2 regions of the Neisseria gonorrhoeae genome follow, and region 1 is predicted to be linked to the other one. Evidence: predicted binding sites of a transcription regulator. Region 1 holds the regulator's gene; the other holds the start of a gene.
The links. Region 1 encodes FNR, which switches genes on or off when oxygen is low (the NO sensors DNR and NnrR bind a similar motif). Its sites were predicted from a motif close to TTGATNNNNATCAA; they were not measured.

Region 1 (8,083 bases):
GAATATTGCAACAGTACCCGGTACAAAATCCGCTAACCTCATGCATCGGCAAGATATTACCTAGCCTTAGTGTTGGTGATGATTGCGTGCCGGCACAACCTGACGGGTTACGATGCTGCGGATTTTCACATCTACGCGGCGGTCAGGTTCGATACATGCAATCAGAGCCTCACGTTTTTTGGCTTTAGAGGCTTTCGCACCCAGTTTGGCAACTTCGGCTTGACAAACTTGAGTCATTTGCGCTTGAGATTCGCCCAAGCCGACAGCAGAAATTCTAGAAGCAGGTACGCCGTTGCTGACCAGGTTGTTTGCCACTACGTATGCGCGGCGTTCGGACAGAGCCTGATTGTATTTTTCAGAACCCATAAAGTCGGTATGGCCTTCGACGCGGACAGATTGGACATTGGTTCGACTCAGGCGTTGCGCCAATACTTTCAGGTTGTCTTGAGCTTCGGCGCGCAATGAATCCTTATCGAAACCGAACAGGGTTTTGGCAGACAGGGAAATGGTTTCATCAACATATTGAGGAGCCTGCTCCACAACGGCGACAGGCGCGGGTTCGGGCTCGGGGACGGCAACCGCATCGCCACATTCTACGCGACCTTGGCTTGCTTTATCAAAGTAGGCGTTTTTCCAGCATTCTCCATAGTTGTTGCGTACGATTTCGTTCGACTGGCCGCTTACGGTGTAACCCTGAACGGACGCCTCGCCCGCAACAGCAGTGCCGGAAGCGAGCAATGCAACGAATAATGCGCTTAATTTCAGCTGTTTGGTCATTTTATTCCCTCATTAGATTTGTACAGCAGATACAGAAGCAACTGCTGAATTGCCAACATACAGGCCGCTGTAGAAACATGGCGGCAAATCGGATATTTCAGTCTCCACTATAAAGAAACAGGGGGCGGACTGTCAATACTCAACGCCTGAAAACAACCGTAAAACAGCCTGTTTCCTGATAGTCTATCATGCCGAAAAATCAATTCCGTGTCATTACTTTAGGGGGATTTTTTCCATATCGCACGATTGCCGTTGCACAAAAACAACAAACACAACGGCAAAGCCCCATACCGTACCGGCAAGAAAATATGATAAATTATAAACAATGTTCAGCCACCCGACACAGACCCACACCGACCCGCCATGAAATTACAACAATTGAAATACGCCTTAGAAGTTTACCGGCACAACCTGAACGTTTCCGAAGCGGCCGAAGCCTTATTCACATCACAACCCGGCATCTCCAAACAAATCAAATTGCTGGAAGAAGAAATCGGCATTCAGATTTTTATCCGCAGCGGCAAGCGCGTGGTTTCGGTCTCGCAGCCGGGCAAGGTGGTTTTGGATATTGCGGAACGTATTTTGCGCGATGTACAGAACATTAAAAATATCGGCAGCGAGTTTACCGGACAGGACAGCGGTTCGCTGACGGTTGCCACGACGCATACGCAGGCGCGCTATGCCCTACCGTTGATTGTTGCCGATTTTGTGAAACGCTATCCGAAAGTCAATCTGACCATCAAACAGGGAAGCCCTGCCGCCATCGCCCAAATGGTTACTTCGGGAGAATCTGATTTGGCGATTGTTACGGAACGGATAGACGACCACCCCGAGTTGGGAAGGCTTTCCTGCTACGACTGGACACACGCGGTGATTGTGCCGAACGACCATCCGCTGCTCGAATGCAGGAATCCCCTCCGTATTGAAGATTTGGCGAGGTTTCCGCTGATTACTTATGAATTTGCATTCAATGCGGGCAGCAGCATCGCGCGGGCATTCGCCAAAGCCCGTTTGGAACGGCCGGATGTCGCATTGGCGGCGGCGGATACGGATGTATTGAAGACTTATGTGCGCTTGGGTTTGGGCGTGGGACTGATGGCGAAAATGGCATACAACCCGGATACGGACGGCGATTTGCAGCTTGTGGATGCGGCACACCTGTTCGAGCCGTCGCCGACGTGGATAGCTTTGCGCAGCGATACTTATTTGCGCGGATATGCCTACGACTTTATCCAAGCGTTTGCGCCGCACCTGACACGCGAGAAGGTGGATAGGATTCTGTACACGCCCATCAGCGAGGATTTTTCGATTTAGGCGGCTGCCGGTTTTCAGGCGGCACTTTGCGGCAGATACAACAAACAGGGCAGATGTTTTCGTCTGCCCTGTGTTTATTGAGAATGCCGTCTGAAATGTTCGTACAGGTTAATCAAATGGCGTGCGAACAACCGGATACCATTTTTTTCAGCACCTGCAGATTGAGAATCTTGATGTGTTTGTGTTCGACGGAAATCAATCCTTCCTGATGGAACTTGGATAATGTGCGGCTGACGGTTTCAAGTTTCAGCCCGAGATAACTGCCGATTTCTTCGCGGGACATTCTTAAGATGAAGTCGTTGGCGGCGAAACCTCGGGAATAAAGGCGTTGGGAAAGGTTCAACAGGAAGGCGGCAATCCGCTCTTCGGCGCGCATATTGCCCAACAACAGCATAACACCTTGATCGCGCACAATTTCGCGGCTTATCATGCGGAAAAAGTGTGTACGCAGGCTGGGGATATTCTGACCGAGCTCTTCGATATGGGTAAACGGCAACTCGCATACCTCGCTGTTTTCCAAGGCGACCGCGTCGCAACTGTGCACATAGGAACAGATGCCGTCCATGCCGATGAGTTCGCCCGACATAAAGAAACCCGTTACCTGATCGCGGCCGTCCTGACTGGCGACGGTTGTTTTGAAGAAGCCCGAACGGATGGCAAAGAGCGAGGTAAAGGCTCCGCCGGCACGGAACAGGTATTCGCCTTTTTTCAGGCGGCGGCTTTGGCGGATGACGGCATCGAGTTGGCTGAACTCGTTGGGCAGCAGCCCGACAGGCAGGCAGAGTTCCCGCAAAGAACAGGAAGAACACAGCGTTTTCATCTGATGTGTAGTATTATGCGAAGCCATACCGTACCTTTTCGTGTGTTTTGCCCCATCCCGATTATGTGCTTGTTGACACATATCAAGACAGGTTTATCATACTGTGGCATTCTACCAAACTATCCAAAATTTGACTAACATCATAAAACCGCACACACACCATGAAAATCATTCAGATACAGAACAATCACAATGTAAACGATGACCGCCCCGAGTTTGACCGCGCGCTGATTGCCAGCCTGCCCGCCAGCGGTCCGCGCTATACTTCCTACCCTACCGCCGACCGTTTCCATGACGGTTTCCGCGAAGGCGAATATATCAAAGTTTTACATTTGCGCGGTATGGGCGCGTTAAACAAACCGCTTTCCCTTTACATTCACATTCCGTTTTGCAACACCATCTGCTACTACTGCGGCTGCAACAAAATCATCACCAAAGACAAAAGCCGCGCCGATACCTACATCGAATATCTTGAAAAAGAAATGGAACTGCTCGCTCCACATCTGAACGGACGGCACCAGCTTGCCCAACTGCACTTCGGCGGCGGCACACCGACCTTTTTGAGCGACGAACAGATCGAACGTGTCTTCCGCATGATCCGCAAACATTTCGAACTGATACCGTCCGGCGAATATTCCATCGAAATCGACCCGCGCAAAGTCAGCCGCGACACCGTCCTCATGCTCGGCAGACTCGGCTTCAACCGCATGAGCGTCGGCATTCAGGATTTCGACCCCAAAGTGCAGGCGGCAGTCAACCGCATCCAAAGCTACGAAGAAACCAAAGAAGTCATCGATGCCGCCCGTGAGGCAGGGTTCAAATCCGTCAGCGTCGATTTGATTTACGGCTTGCCGCATCAGACTTCCGAAAGCATCAAAACCACCATAGATACCGTTTTGTCGCTCGATCCCGACCGCCTCGCCCTTTACCACTACGCCCACCTGCCGCACGTGTTCAAACCGCAACGCCGCATCGATACCGCCGCCGTCCCCGACAGCGAAGAGAAGCTCGATATGCTGCAATACTGCGTCCAAACCCTGACAGAGCGCGGCTACGTCTTCATCGGCATGGACCATTTCGCCAAACCTGACGACGAACTCTCCATCGCCCTCAAAGAAGGCTTCCTCCAACGCAACTTCCAAGGCTATTCGACCTACGCGGATTGCGATTTGGTCGCCATCGGCGTGTCGTCCATCGGCAAAATCGGCAGCACCTATTCCCAAAACGAACGCGACATCGATGCCTACTATGCCGCCATCGACGAAGGCAGACTGCCCATCATGCGCGGCTACCAGCTCAATCAGGACGACATCCTGCGCCGCAACATCATTCAGGATTTAATGTGCCGCTTCGCGCTCGACTACAGGATTTACGAAAGTATGTTCGGCATCCCGTTCGACCGCTACTTCAAAGACGAACTGGCGGATTTGGAAAAACTCGCCGGTTTGGGATTGGTGCGCCTGAACAGCCACGGGCTGACCGTTACACCGAAAGGACGCTTCCTCATCCGCAACATCGCCATGGTCTTCGACTACCACCTGCGCCACAAAGAAACCAAAGCGAAATATTCGCAAACGGTGTGATTGCGGCTAACGTACAAAAGCCGTCTGAAAGGCTTTTTCAGACGGCATTTTGCTGCCGAGGATAAGTGTTTTCAAGAACAGGCGGCGGCATATCATAACCTTTGTGTCCGACCGTTCCGAAACCAAGATACCAAACAGCATATCCCGACAGAACAGATTGTGCATAAGGCACAAGCCCGCACATTCCATCAACAAAATGCCGTCTGAACACGGGTTCAGACGGCATCAGTATTTTACAATCAGAACACTGCCTGCAAAATCAAATAGCTGGCCATCGACAATACAGCGGCGGCAGGCAGGGTAATGACCCACGCCAAACCGATGGGTTTCATCAGTTTCCAGTTGGCATTGCGGTTGACCAGACCGATACCGAGTACCGCGCCGACCAAGATATGCGTACTGGACACGGGCAGCCCCATCAGCGACGCGCCCATCACGACGGATGCGGCGGACAGTTCGGCGGTAAAACCCGAAGCAGGATGCATTTCCGCCAAACTCGTACCGACGGTTTTAATCACCTCTTTACCGACAAACCACAAACCGACAATCAGCGCGATGCCGAAAGTCAGCATCGCAATCGGAGGGACGGCGCTTTGCGCGGCAACGCTGTTCGTCCGCAAAACATCCATAATCGCGGCAAACGGGCCGATGGCGTTGGCGATATCGTTCGCACCGTGGCTGAATGCGAAGCCGCAGGCGGTAAAGACCTGCATCCATGAAAACATCTGAAAGGTCGATTTGCCCAAGTCTTTACGCTTGAGGCTTTTGGCAAACACAAACGTCCCCATCCACACCGCCGCGCCTATCATAAAGATGGTCAGGAAGCTGTTGACGTTGCTCATCCCCAAATGCAGGTTTTTCAAGCCCTTGAAAATCAGCATAGCGGAAATCATCATCGTGCCGAACGAAGCGATAAAGGGAATCCAAGAATGCAGCGCCTTGTAGGAATCGACATTGTTTTTACGGTTGTCGAACGCATAAAGACCGCGGTAATACTCCGATTGCAGCTCTTGCGGATCGAATTCGGGTTCGTCGTAAATTTGCGCGTCGTGCGCCATTTTGGTGGCGTACTCGACTTTTTCGGCTTCGGACAAACCCTCGAAAAACAGGCGGTGCCGTTCTTTATAGGCCTTTTTTTCCTGCTTGATGCCCTTGAGCGTTCCTTCCGCCCAAGCGTTGTAATCTAAGACGTTTTTCTTGACGCGCGAAAACAGGAAATAGGACACCGCGCCGCCCAACACGGGCGACAATACCCAAGACATCCCGATTTCGCCCAGCTTGCCCCACCGTATCAACGCCACCCCGTCCGCATTATGCGTAAACGCCATACACAACGCACTGCCGACGATGCCGCCGATAATCGCGTGCGTCGTCGAAACCGGCAGGCCTTTGCGGGACGCGAACAGCAGCCACAACGCCGCCGCCAAAAGCGCGGACATCATAATAAACACAAACTGTATGGGTTCGAAATCAACACCCTTCAAATCGACGATGCCTTTGCGTATGGTATCGGTTACCTCGCCGCCCGCGATGACCGCGCCGCTGACCTCAAATACCGCCGCAATCAGCAAAGCCTGCGGGATGGTCAGCGTGCCTGCACCGACGCTGGTGCCGAAAGAATTGGCAACATCGTTGCCGCCGATGTTGAACGCCATAAACACACCGAACATCGTGGCAATAATGAATAAGGCGGCGTAATTGTAATGGGTATAACCCAAGCCCCAATAAATAAAATAGCCGACTGTACCTACCAGCATGGCGGCAAAGACGGCGTTGATGGTTTTAACATTTGCGCTCATTTGGATTTGAGCCATGGCAATCTTCCTTTAATGTGGTGGAAATCATGAGTGTTGCCGACACTGTATTGCTGCCTCCGGTCGAACTGCCGTTTCGGGATATGGCAGACGCATCCTTCCTTCTGAACCGCATCCGAATACCCCCAAACCTGACCGAATGCAAAACTGCTGCCGGAAACGGTTTGTATGACACTTCTACTACTGGATGTTGCGGGCGCATTATAATATTTTTCCACCCGTCTTAAAACATTTATTTACACTTTATTTACACTGCGGCGGCAAATCGGTATACGAGCGTCAATACACGTTAAAATGGCGTTTTGCACCAGTTTGGGAGTGATGATGGAAACACAGCTTTACATCGGCATTATGTCGGGAACCAGTATGGACGGGGCGGATGCCGTGCTGGTACGGATGGACGGCGGCAAATGGCTGGGCGCGGAAGGGCACGCCTTTACCCCCTACCCTGACCGGTTGCGCCGCAAATTGCTGGATTTGCAGGACACAGGCACAGACGAACTGCACCGCAGCAGGATGTTGTCGCAAGAACTCAGCCGCCTGTACGCGCAAACCGCCGCCGAACTGCTGTGCAGTCAAAACCTCGCTCCGTGCGACATTACCGCCCTCGGCTGCCACGGGCAAACCGTCCGACACGCGCCGGAACACGGTTACAGCATACAGCTTGCCGATTTGCCGCTGCTGGCGGAACTGACGCGGATTTTTACCGTCGGCGACTTCCGCAGCCGCGACCTTGCTGCCGGCGGACAAGGTGCGCCGCTCGTCCCCGCCTTTCACGAAGCCCTGTTCCGCGATGACAGGGAAACACGCGTGGTACTGAACATCGGCGGGATTGCCAACATCAGCGTACTCCCCCCCGGCGCACCCGCCTTCGGCTTCGACACAGGGCCGGGCAATATGCTGATGGACGCGTGGACGCAGGCACACTGGCAGCTGCCTTACGACAAAAACGGTGCAAAGGCGGCACAAGGCAACATATTGCCGCAACTGCTCGGCAGGCTGCTCGCCCACCCGTATTTCTCACAACCCCACCCAAAAAGCACGGGGCGCGAACTGTTTGCCCTAAATTGGCTCGAAACCTACCTTGACGGCGGCGAAAACCGATACGACGTATTGCGGACGCTTTCCCGATTCACCGCGCAAACCGTTTGCGACGCCGTCTCACACACAGCGGCAGATGCCCGTCAAATGTACATTTGCGGCGGCGGCATCCGCAATCCTGTTTTAATGGCGGATTTGGCAGAATGTTTCGGCACACGCGTTTCCCTGCACAGCACCGCCGAACTGAACCTCGATCCTCAATGGGTGGAGGCGGCCGCATTTGCGTGGTTGGCGGCGTGTTGGATTAACCGCATTCCCGGTAGTCCGCACAAAGCGACCGGCGCATCCAAACCGTGTATTCTGGGCGCGGGATATTATTATTGAGCGCAAATACCGTCTGAAAGCCATTTCCGCCGCTCAGACGGCATTTCCACCCCTTTTGTTTACAAACCCTTAAAATCCATTTACACTCAAACCCGTTCAAAACAAAACAAACCCTGCCATGAAAACCCTGCTCCTCCTCATCCCCCTCGTACTCACCGCCTGCGGCACACTGACCGGCATACCCGCCCACGGCGGCGGCAAACGCTTTGCCGTCGAACAGGAACTCGTCGCCGCATCGTCCCGCGCCGCCGTCAAAGAAATGGACTTGTCCGCCCTGAAAGGACGCAAAGCCGCCCTTTACGTCTCCGTTATGGGCGACCAAGGTTCGGGCAACATAAGCGGCGGACGCT
Region 2 (8,083 bases), 500 kb from region 1:
GTGGACGGCATCACGCAGACCTTTTATTCGACTTCTACCGATGCGGGCAGGGCAGGCGGTTCATCTCAATTCGGTGCATCTGTCGACAGCAATTTTATTGCCGGACTGGATGTCGTCAAAGGCAGCTTCAGCGGCTCGGCAGGCATCAACAGCCTTGCCGGTTCGGCGAATCTGCGGACTTTAGGCGTGGATGACGTCGTTCAGGGCAATAATACCTACGGCCTGCTGCTAAAAGGTCTGACCGGCACCAATTCAAACAAAGGCAATGCGATGGCGGCGATAGGTGCGCGCAAATGGCTGGAAAGCGGAGCATCTGTCGGTGTGCTTTACGGGCACAGCAGGCGCGGCGTGGCGCAAAATTACCGCGTGGGCGGCGGCGGGCAGCACATCGGAAATTTTGGCGCGGAATATCTGGAACGGCGCAAGCAGCGATATTTTGTACAAGAAGGCGGGTTGAAATTCAATTCCAACAGCGGAAAATGGGAGCGGGATTTCCAAAGGCCGTACTGGAAAACCAAGTGGTATCAAAAATACAATGACCCCCAAGAACTGCAAAAATACATCGAAGGTCATGACAAAAGCTGGCGGGAAAACCTGGCGCCGCAATACGACATCACCCCCATCGATCCGTCCGGCCTGAAGCAGCAGTCGGCAGGTAATCTGTTTAAATTGGAATACGACGGCGTATTCAATAAATACACGGCGCAATTTCGCGATTTAAACACCAGAATCGGCAGCCGCAAAATCATCAACCGCAATTATCAATTCAATTACGGTTTGTCTTTGAACCCGTATACCAACCTCAATCTGACCGCAGCCTACAATTCGGGCAGGCAGAAATATCCGAAAGGGTCGAAGTTTACAGGCTGGGGGCTTTTAAAGGATTTTGAAACCTACAACAACGCGAAAATCCTCGACCTCAACAACACCGCCACCTTCCGGCTGCCCCGCGAAACCGAGTTGCAAACCACTTTGGGCTTCAATTATTTCCACAACGAATACGGCAAAAACCGCTTTCCTGAAGAATTGGGGCTGTTTTTCGACGGTCCGGATCAGGACAACGGGCTTTATTCCTATTTGGGGCGGTTTAAGGGCGATAAAGGGCTGCTGCCCCAAAAATCAACCATCGTCCAACCGGCCGGCAGTCAATATTTCAACACGTTCTACTTCGATGCCGCGCTCAAAAAAGACATTTACCGCTTAAACTACAGCACCAATGCAATCAACTACCGTTTCGGCGGCGAATATACGGGCTATTACGGCTCGGAAAACGAATTTAAGCGGGCATTCGGAGAAAACTCGCCGGCATACAAGGAACATTGCGACCCGAGCTGCGGGCTTTATGAACCCGTATTGAAAAAATACGGCAAAAAGCGCGCCAACAACCATTCGGTCAGCATTAGTGCGGACTTCGGCGATTATTTCATGCCGTTCGCCGGCTATTCGCGCACACACCGTATGCCCAACATCCAAGAAATGTATTTTTCCCAAATCGGCGACTCCGGCGTTCACACCGCCTTAAAACCAGAGCGCGCAAACACTTGGCAATTTGGCTTCAATACCTATAAAAAAGGATTGTTAAAACAAGATGATATATTAGGATTGAAACTGGTCGGCTACCGCAGCCGCATTGACAACTACATCCACAACGTTTACGGGAAATGGTGGGATTTGAACGGGGATATTCCGAGCTGGGTCGGCAGCACCGGGCTTGCCTACACCATCCGACACCGCAATTTCAAAGACAAAGTGCACAAACACGGTTTTGAGCTGGAGCTGAATTACGATTATGGGCGTTTTTTCACCAACCTTTCTTACGCCTATCAAAAAAGCACGCAACCGACCAATTTCAGCGATGCGAGCGAATCGCCCAACAATGCCTCCAAAGAAGACCAACTCAAACAAGGTTATGGGCTGAGCAGGGTTTCCGCCCTGCCGCGAGATTACGGACGTTTGGAAGTCGGTACGCGCTGGTTGGGCAACAAACTGACTTTGGGCGGCGCGATGCGCTATTTCGGCAAGAGCATCCGCGCGACGGCTGAAGAACGCTATATCGACGGCACCAACGGGGGAAATACCAGCAATGTCCGGCAACTGGGCAAGCGTTCCATCAAACAAACCGAAACCCTTGCCCGACAGCCTTTGATTTTTGATTTTTACGCCGCTTACGAGCCGAAGAAAAACCTTATTTTCCGCGCCGAAGTCAAAAACCTGTTCGACAGGCGTTATATCGATCCGCTCGATGCGGGCAATGATGCGGCAACGCAGCGTTATTACAGCTCGTTCGACCCGAAAGACAAGGACGAAGACGTAACGTGTAATGCTGATAAAACGTTGTGCAACGGCAAATACGGCGGCACAAGCAAAAGCGTATTGACCAATTTCGCACGCGGACGCACCTTCTTGATGACGATGAGCTACAAGTTTTAAAGGCAGCCCGCGTTTTGTGGAAAAACTGCAATGCCGTCTGAAAGCCCTTCAGACGGCATTTGTTTCCCCAAACGCATCATCCTGCCGCAAGCCTATGCCAATCCGTTTTATCGCATCGGCAACTCAAAGAAAAATCCATTTCATTCCCACGCAGGGAAGCCGGTTTTTGATTTCGGTTATTTTTGGTTGTTTCGGGTAATTTATGAGTCGTCATTCCCGCAAAAGCGGGAATCAGTTTTTTTATAGTGGATTAACAAAAACAGGTACGGCGTTGCCTCGCCTTGCCGTACTATTTGTACTGTCTGCAGCTTCGTCGCCTTGTCCTGATTTTTGTTAATCCACTATAAATTTCAGCCATTTCCGATAAATTCCTGTGGCTTTAGCTTTCCGGATTCCCACTTTCGTGAGAATGGCGGCGGAGAGGTTTCTGTTTTTCCGATAAATCCCACAACCTAAAATCTCATCATTACCGCGCAGATGATATGTTGCCCGTCAACACCAAATAAAAATAAAACCGTAATAAATTGATTTATGTTGTTATTTTTTATTTACTGTATGCAAATGCACGGTTACAAAGATATATTTGCATAACTGTTTAATTTTATTGAATTTTATTGATTCAATCAGTGTCTTTCCGCATCGTAAGGCTGCCCGGTTTTAACAATGTAATAGGCGGGCTTCGCCAGTTTGCGCATGATGGCAACGATGATTACCATCTTTGGCTTACCCGCTTTTTTCAGATTATTTATTAATTTCGGAAATGCGTTAAAACGGTAAGCACAAAGGGCGGGCATATACAGCGGGAATCCGTTTTTTGAGTTTCGCTTAAGTTCAATAAATCCTGAAACTTTAATCTCGCCGTGAAAATGAATTTTCTATTTCAATTTGTCATATATAGTTAATTTTTTTAGGGTATTTTATTTTTTGTTCCAAAGTCAAAATATGCCGTCCGAACGTTCGGGCGGCAGACAAAACGGCACTGCCCGATAAAGGCAGTGCCGTTGTCCGTTTTAAACCGTGAAACATCAGCCCAAATCAAAGGCTTTATGCAATACCCTGGTTGCCAGTTCCATGTATTTTTCGTCAATCAATACGGAAACTTTGATTTCGGAGGTGGAAATCATTTGGATGTTGATGCCCTCTTCGGCGAGCGTGCGGAAGATTTTGGCGGCTACGCCGACGTGCGAACGCATACCCAAACCGACTGCGGAGACTTTGCACACGGTGTCGTCGCCGTCGATAGAAGCTGCGCCGATACTGTCTTTACGTTCCGACAGGATTTCCAAAGTCTGTTTGTAATCGCCGCGCGGTACGGTGAAAGAAAAATCGGTTGTGCCTTCGCTGCCGACATTTTGGATAATCATATCGACTTCGATGTTGGCATCTGCGACCGCGCCCAAAATCTGATAGGCGACGCCGGGCTTATCGGGCACACCGCGCACGTTGATGCGGGCTTGGTTTTTATCGAATGCGATACCGGTTACGGCAGCTCTTTCCATGTTGTCGTCCTCTTCAAAGGTAATTAAGGTGCCGTTGCCGCCGTCTTGCAGGCTGCTCAGTACGCGCAGGCGCACTTTGTATTTTCCGGCGAATTCTACTGAACGGATTTGCAAAACTTTCGAACCGAGGCTGGCCAGTTCGATCATTTCTTCAAATGTAACCGTATCCATACGGCGCGCTTCGGGTACGACGCGGGGGTCGGTGGTGTAAACGCCGTCTACGTCGGTATAGATTTGGCATTCGTCCGCTTTGAGGGCTGCGGCAAGCGCAACGGCGGAAGTGTCGGAACCGCCGCGTCCTAGCGTGGAAATATTGCCTTCACTGCTGATGCCTTGGAAGCCGGCAACGATGACGACTTTGCCGGCGGCGAGGTCGGCGCGCATTTTTTCGTCATCAATGCTTTCTATGCGGGCTTTGGTGTGGGCGGTATCGGTTTTGAGGGAGACCTGCCAGCCTGTGTAGCTTTTGGCATCCACGCCGATATCCTTCAATGCCATTGCCAAAAGGCCGATGGTTACTTGTTCGCCGGTAGCTAAGACGACGTCCAGCTCGCGCGGATCGGGATGCTCCTGCATTTCGTGCGCCAACGCAACCAGACGGTTGGTTTCGCCGCTCATGGCGGATACGACGACGACGATATCGTGTCCTTCGGCGCGGGCTTTAGCGACACGTTTGGCCACGTTTTTAATGCGCTCGGGCGAGCCTACGGATGTGCCGCCGTATTTATGTACGATTAACGCCATGTTTCATGCTTTCTTGTGTGGGATTGGTCGGGCAGCATGGTTTGCTGGAAAAGCGGCTATTATTACTATTTTTTACATGAAGTTCAAGAACGGACTGCGCTTTCCCGCCTGCCGTTTGACAGCGGTCAGCGAAAAACCTGTTCTTTCAGATTTTTGACAAAATGCCGTCTGAACGGTTTTCAGACGGCATACGGACAGTAATTAAGCAACGGACAACGCATTTTGCTGATAACGCAGCAGTTCGCCTATGCCTTTTTGCGCCAGTGCAACCAGTTTGCCCAACTCGTCCAAACTGAATGGCGCGCCTTCCGCCGTTCCCTGTATTTCGATGATTTTCCCCGATGCGGTCATGACGATGTTCACATCACTGTCGCAGCCGGAGTCTTCGGGATAATCCAAATCCAAAAGCGGCACGCCGTTCACTACGCCCGCTGATACGGCGGCAACAGCTTCAAGGATGGGGTTTTCACTCAAAATGCCGTCTGAAACCAGTTTGCCGACGGCGATTTGCAGCGCGACAAACGCACCGGTAATCGAAGCCGTACGCGTGCCGCCGTCCGCCTGAATCACATCGCAATCAATCAGGATTTGTCGTTCGCCGAGTTTTTCCATATCCACGACCGCGCGCAGCGAACGCCCGATCAAGCGTTGGATTTCTTGTGTGCGTCCCGACTGTTTGCCCGCCGAAGCTTCGCGGCGCATACGCAAAGCGGTTGAGGCAGGCAGCATACCGTATTCCGCCGTTACCCAGCCTTGGTTTTTGCCGTGCAGAAACGGTGGGGCATTTTCGTCCACGGAAGCGGTACAAATCACTTTGGTATTACCGCATTCAATAAGGCACGAACCGTCCGTATGCGGCAGGAAATGAGGGGTGATTTTGATATCGCGCAGGCTGTCGGCGGCGCGTGAGGTGCGGATATAATCAGGCATACTGCCCTCCCGTTAAAAACAGATAAATTAAAAAGCCTTAAATATGAAAAATCACATTTAAGGCCTTCAAACTGAAAATTTCTACGCCTCTTCGGCTTTGCTACGGATAATCAAAAGCGGCAGGTGGCTTTGGCGCATTACCGTTTCGGCGAAACTGCCCATCAAAAGGTGCATCAGCCCGGTGCGCCCGTGCGTGCCCAACACCAGCAGGCCGGCACCGTTTTCATCGGCATAATCGACCAAATCCTGCGCCATTTCGCGCGCACCCTTATTGGCAACCAGCAGGTGTTTGACGGTATTTCCCACACCCAGTTCCCGGGCGGTGCGCTCGGCGGCATCCAAAACCTCGTTGCCTTGCGCGACGGCGGCGGCCTCGTAACTTTCGTGTTGCAAAAATTCGGGGGCGAGCGCCATATATTCGGCAGGGTTGGCAACGTGTACCAAAGTCAGACGCGCACCGTTGACCCCGGCAAGCTCGGCGGCGTGTTTCAGGGCATTGATGGACGTTTCACTGCCGTCAACGGCAACGACCAGATGTTTGTACATATCGTATTCTCCTTTTGCACCGTCTCACGGTGCCGTCTCTTCAGGTTTGCGCAAAGGCAGTCTGCGCCGTTTCATTATAGACCCGCCGTCGGGCTTTATACAACAGCCGAACAGCCTGACTGCTTTCCAGTATAATATGCCGCTTTCGTGCAGTCAGGCATTTTTTGCCGGCTTTCGTTCACTTTTTGATTTGACGCAATCTTGCAGGATTCGACCATGTCCGACAACGCTTTGACCTCTTCGCGACGCTTCGGCGGCATCGCCAGACTCTACGGAGACTCTGCCTTGACGCACTTTTCACAGGCACACGTCTGCGTGGTCGGCGTGGGCGGGGTCGGCTCGTGGGCGGTCGAGGCTTTGGCGCGCACGGGCATCGGGCGTTTGACTTTGATTGATTTGGACAACGTTGCCGAATCGAATGTCAACCGCCAGCTGCACGCCCTGACCGGCGACTTCGGCAAAGCAAAAGTTACCGCCTTGCGCGAACGTATTACACAAATCAATCCGCAATGCGAAGTATTTGAAATTGAAGATTTCGTTACCGAAGACAATTTGCCGGAATACTTCGGAAAAGGTTTTGATTTCGTCATCGACGCGATCGACCAAGTGCGCGTCAAAGCGGCAATGGCGGCTTATTTTGTGGAACGCAAACAACCGTTTGTCCTCAGCGGCGGCGCGGGCGGACAGAAAAATCCCGCCCTGATTCAAACCGCCGATTTAAGCCGCGTAACCCACGACCCGCTGCTTGCCAACCTGCGCTACACCTTGCGGAAACGCTACGGCTTCAGCCGCGATACTAAGGAAAAAATGCGCGTGCCGTGCGTGTATTCGACCGAAAATATCATGCCGCCGCAATCGGGCGCAGCGTGTTCTGCCGATGCCGCGCCGCAGGGCTTGTCATGCGCCGGCTATGGCGCAAGTATGCTCGTTACCGCTTCGTTCGGACTGTATTGCGCACAGGCGGCGGTGGAACACATCGCGGGCAAAAAATAAGCAATGCCGTCTGAAACAGGATTCAGACGGCATTTGAACAAACGCGGCAATCAAGCTGTCGGTTCAGAAAAACCAACATCGGCACGCCTAAAACCGTATTCACAATCTACTCCTTTTCAAAATATTTGCATTTAAAAGCCGTTATAATGCCGTCCGAACATCTGCCCGACCACATTATGCGTGAATGCCGGCAGATTGTTTTCTTTTGTAAACTTATATTAAAATTCACTTACCAATTCACGCCATGCCGCCCATCCCTGCCCTATCCGCACCATCCGAGCACACTGTCGCATGGGTATTCGGCCAACCCGTTACCGATTTGCCGCAGGATTTGTTTATCCCGCCCGACGCGTTGAAAATCGTGTTGGGCAGCTTCCAAGGCCCTTTGGATCTGCTGCTCTACCTTATCCGCAAGCAGAACATCGATGTTCTCGATATTCCGATGGTGGAAATTACCGGGCAGTATCTGCACTATATTGCCCAAATGGAAGCCTATCAGTTTGATTTGGCGGCGGAATATCTTTTGATGGCGGCAATGCTGATTGAAATCAAATCGCGCCTGCTGCTGCCGCGTACCGAAGCCGTCGAAGACGAAGAGGCCGACCCGCGTGCCGAGTTGGTGCGCCGTCTGCTTGCCTACGAGCAAATGAAACTGGCGGCGCAGGGTTTGGACGCGCTGCCGCGTGCGGGACGGGATTTCGCGTGGGCTTACCTGCCGCTGGAAATTGCAGCCGAGACGAAGCTGCCCGAGGTTTACATCGCCGATTTGATGCAGGCATGGTTGGGCATTCTTTCTCGGGCAAAACATACGCGCAGCCACGAAGTAATCCAAGAAACCCTTTCCGTGCGCGCGCAAATGACGGCAATCCTGCGCCGTTTGAACGAACACGGGATATGCAGGTTTCACGCCCTGTTCAATCCCGAACAGGGCGCGGCTTACG

Region 2: the regulator FNR is predicted to act here: its motif matches at 6,335-6,348, upstream of HT085_RS05190 (universal stress protein).

The regions. Positions count from the first base shown of each region.
Region 1 is NZ_AP023069.1:1,498,917-1,506,999, forward strand. Features, by position in the region: gene rmpM (peptidoglycan-binding outer membrane protein RmpM) at 67-777, opposite strand; gene HT085_RS07740 (CysB family HTH-type transcriptional regulator) at 1,141-2,091, shown strand; gene fnr (fumarate/nitrate reduction transcriptional regulator Fnr) at 2,204-2,938, opposite strand; gene hemN (oxygen-independent coproporphyrinogen III oxidase) at 3,073-4,494, shown strand; gene HT085_RS07755 (hypothetical protein) at 4,532-4,720, opposite strand; gene HT085_RS07760 (inorganic phosphate transporter) at 4,734-6,308, opposite strand; gene HT085_RS07765 (anhydro-N-acetylmuramic acid kinase) at 6,633-7,733, shown strand; gene mafA (adhesin MafA) at 7,852-8,083, shown strand, end outside.
Region 2 is NZ_AP023069.1:997,860-1,005,942, forward strand. Features, by position in the region: gene tdfH (TonB-dependent zinc piracy receptor TdfH) at 1-2,430, shown strand, start outside; gene HT085_RS05170 (hypothetical protein) at 2,461-2,676, shown strand; partial or broken gene HT085_RS05175 (IS110 family transposase) at 3,054-3,230, opposite strand; gene HT085_RS05180 (aspartate kinase) at 3,456-4,673, opposite strand; gene rph (ribonuclease PH) at 4,875-5,603, opposite strand; gene HT085_RS05190 (universal stress protein) at 5,685-6,149, opposite strand; gene HT085_RS05195 (tRNA threonylcarbamoyladenosine dehydratase) at 6,366-7,142, shown strand; gene HT085_RS12055 (hypothetical protein) at 7,146-7,277, shown strand; gene HT085_RS05200 (segregation and condensation protein A) at 7,387-8,083, shown strand, end outside.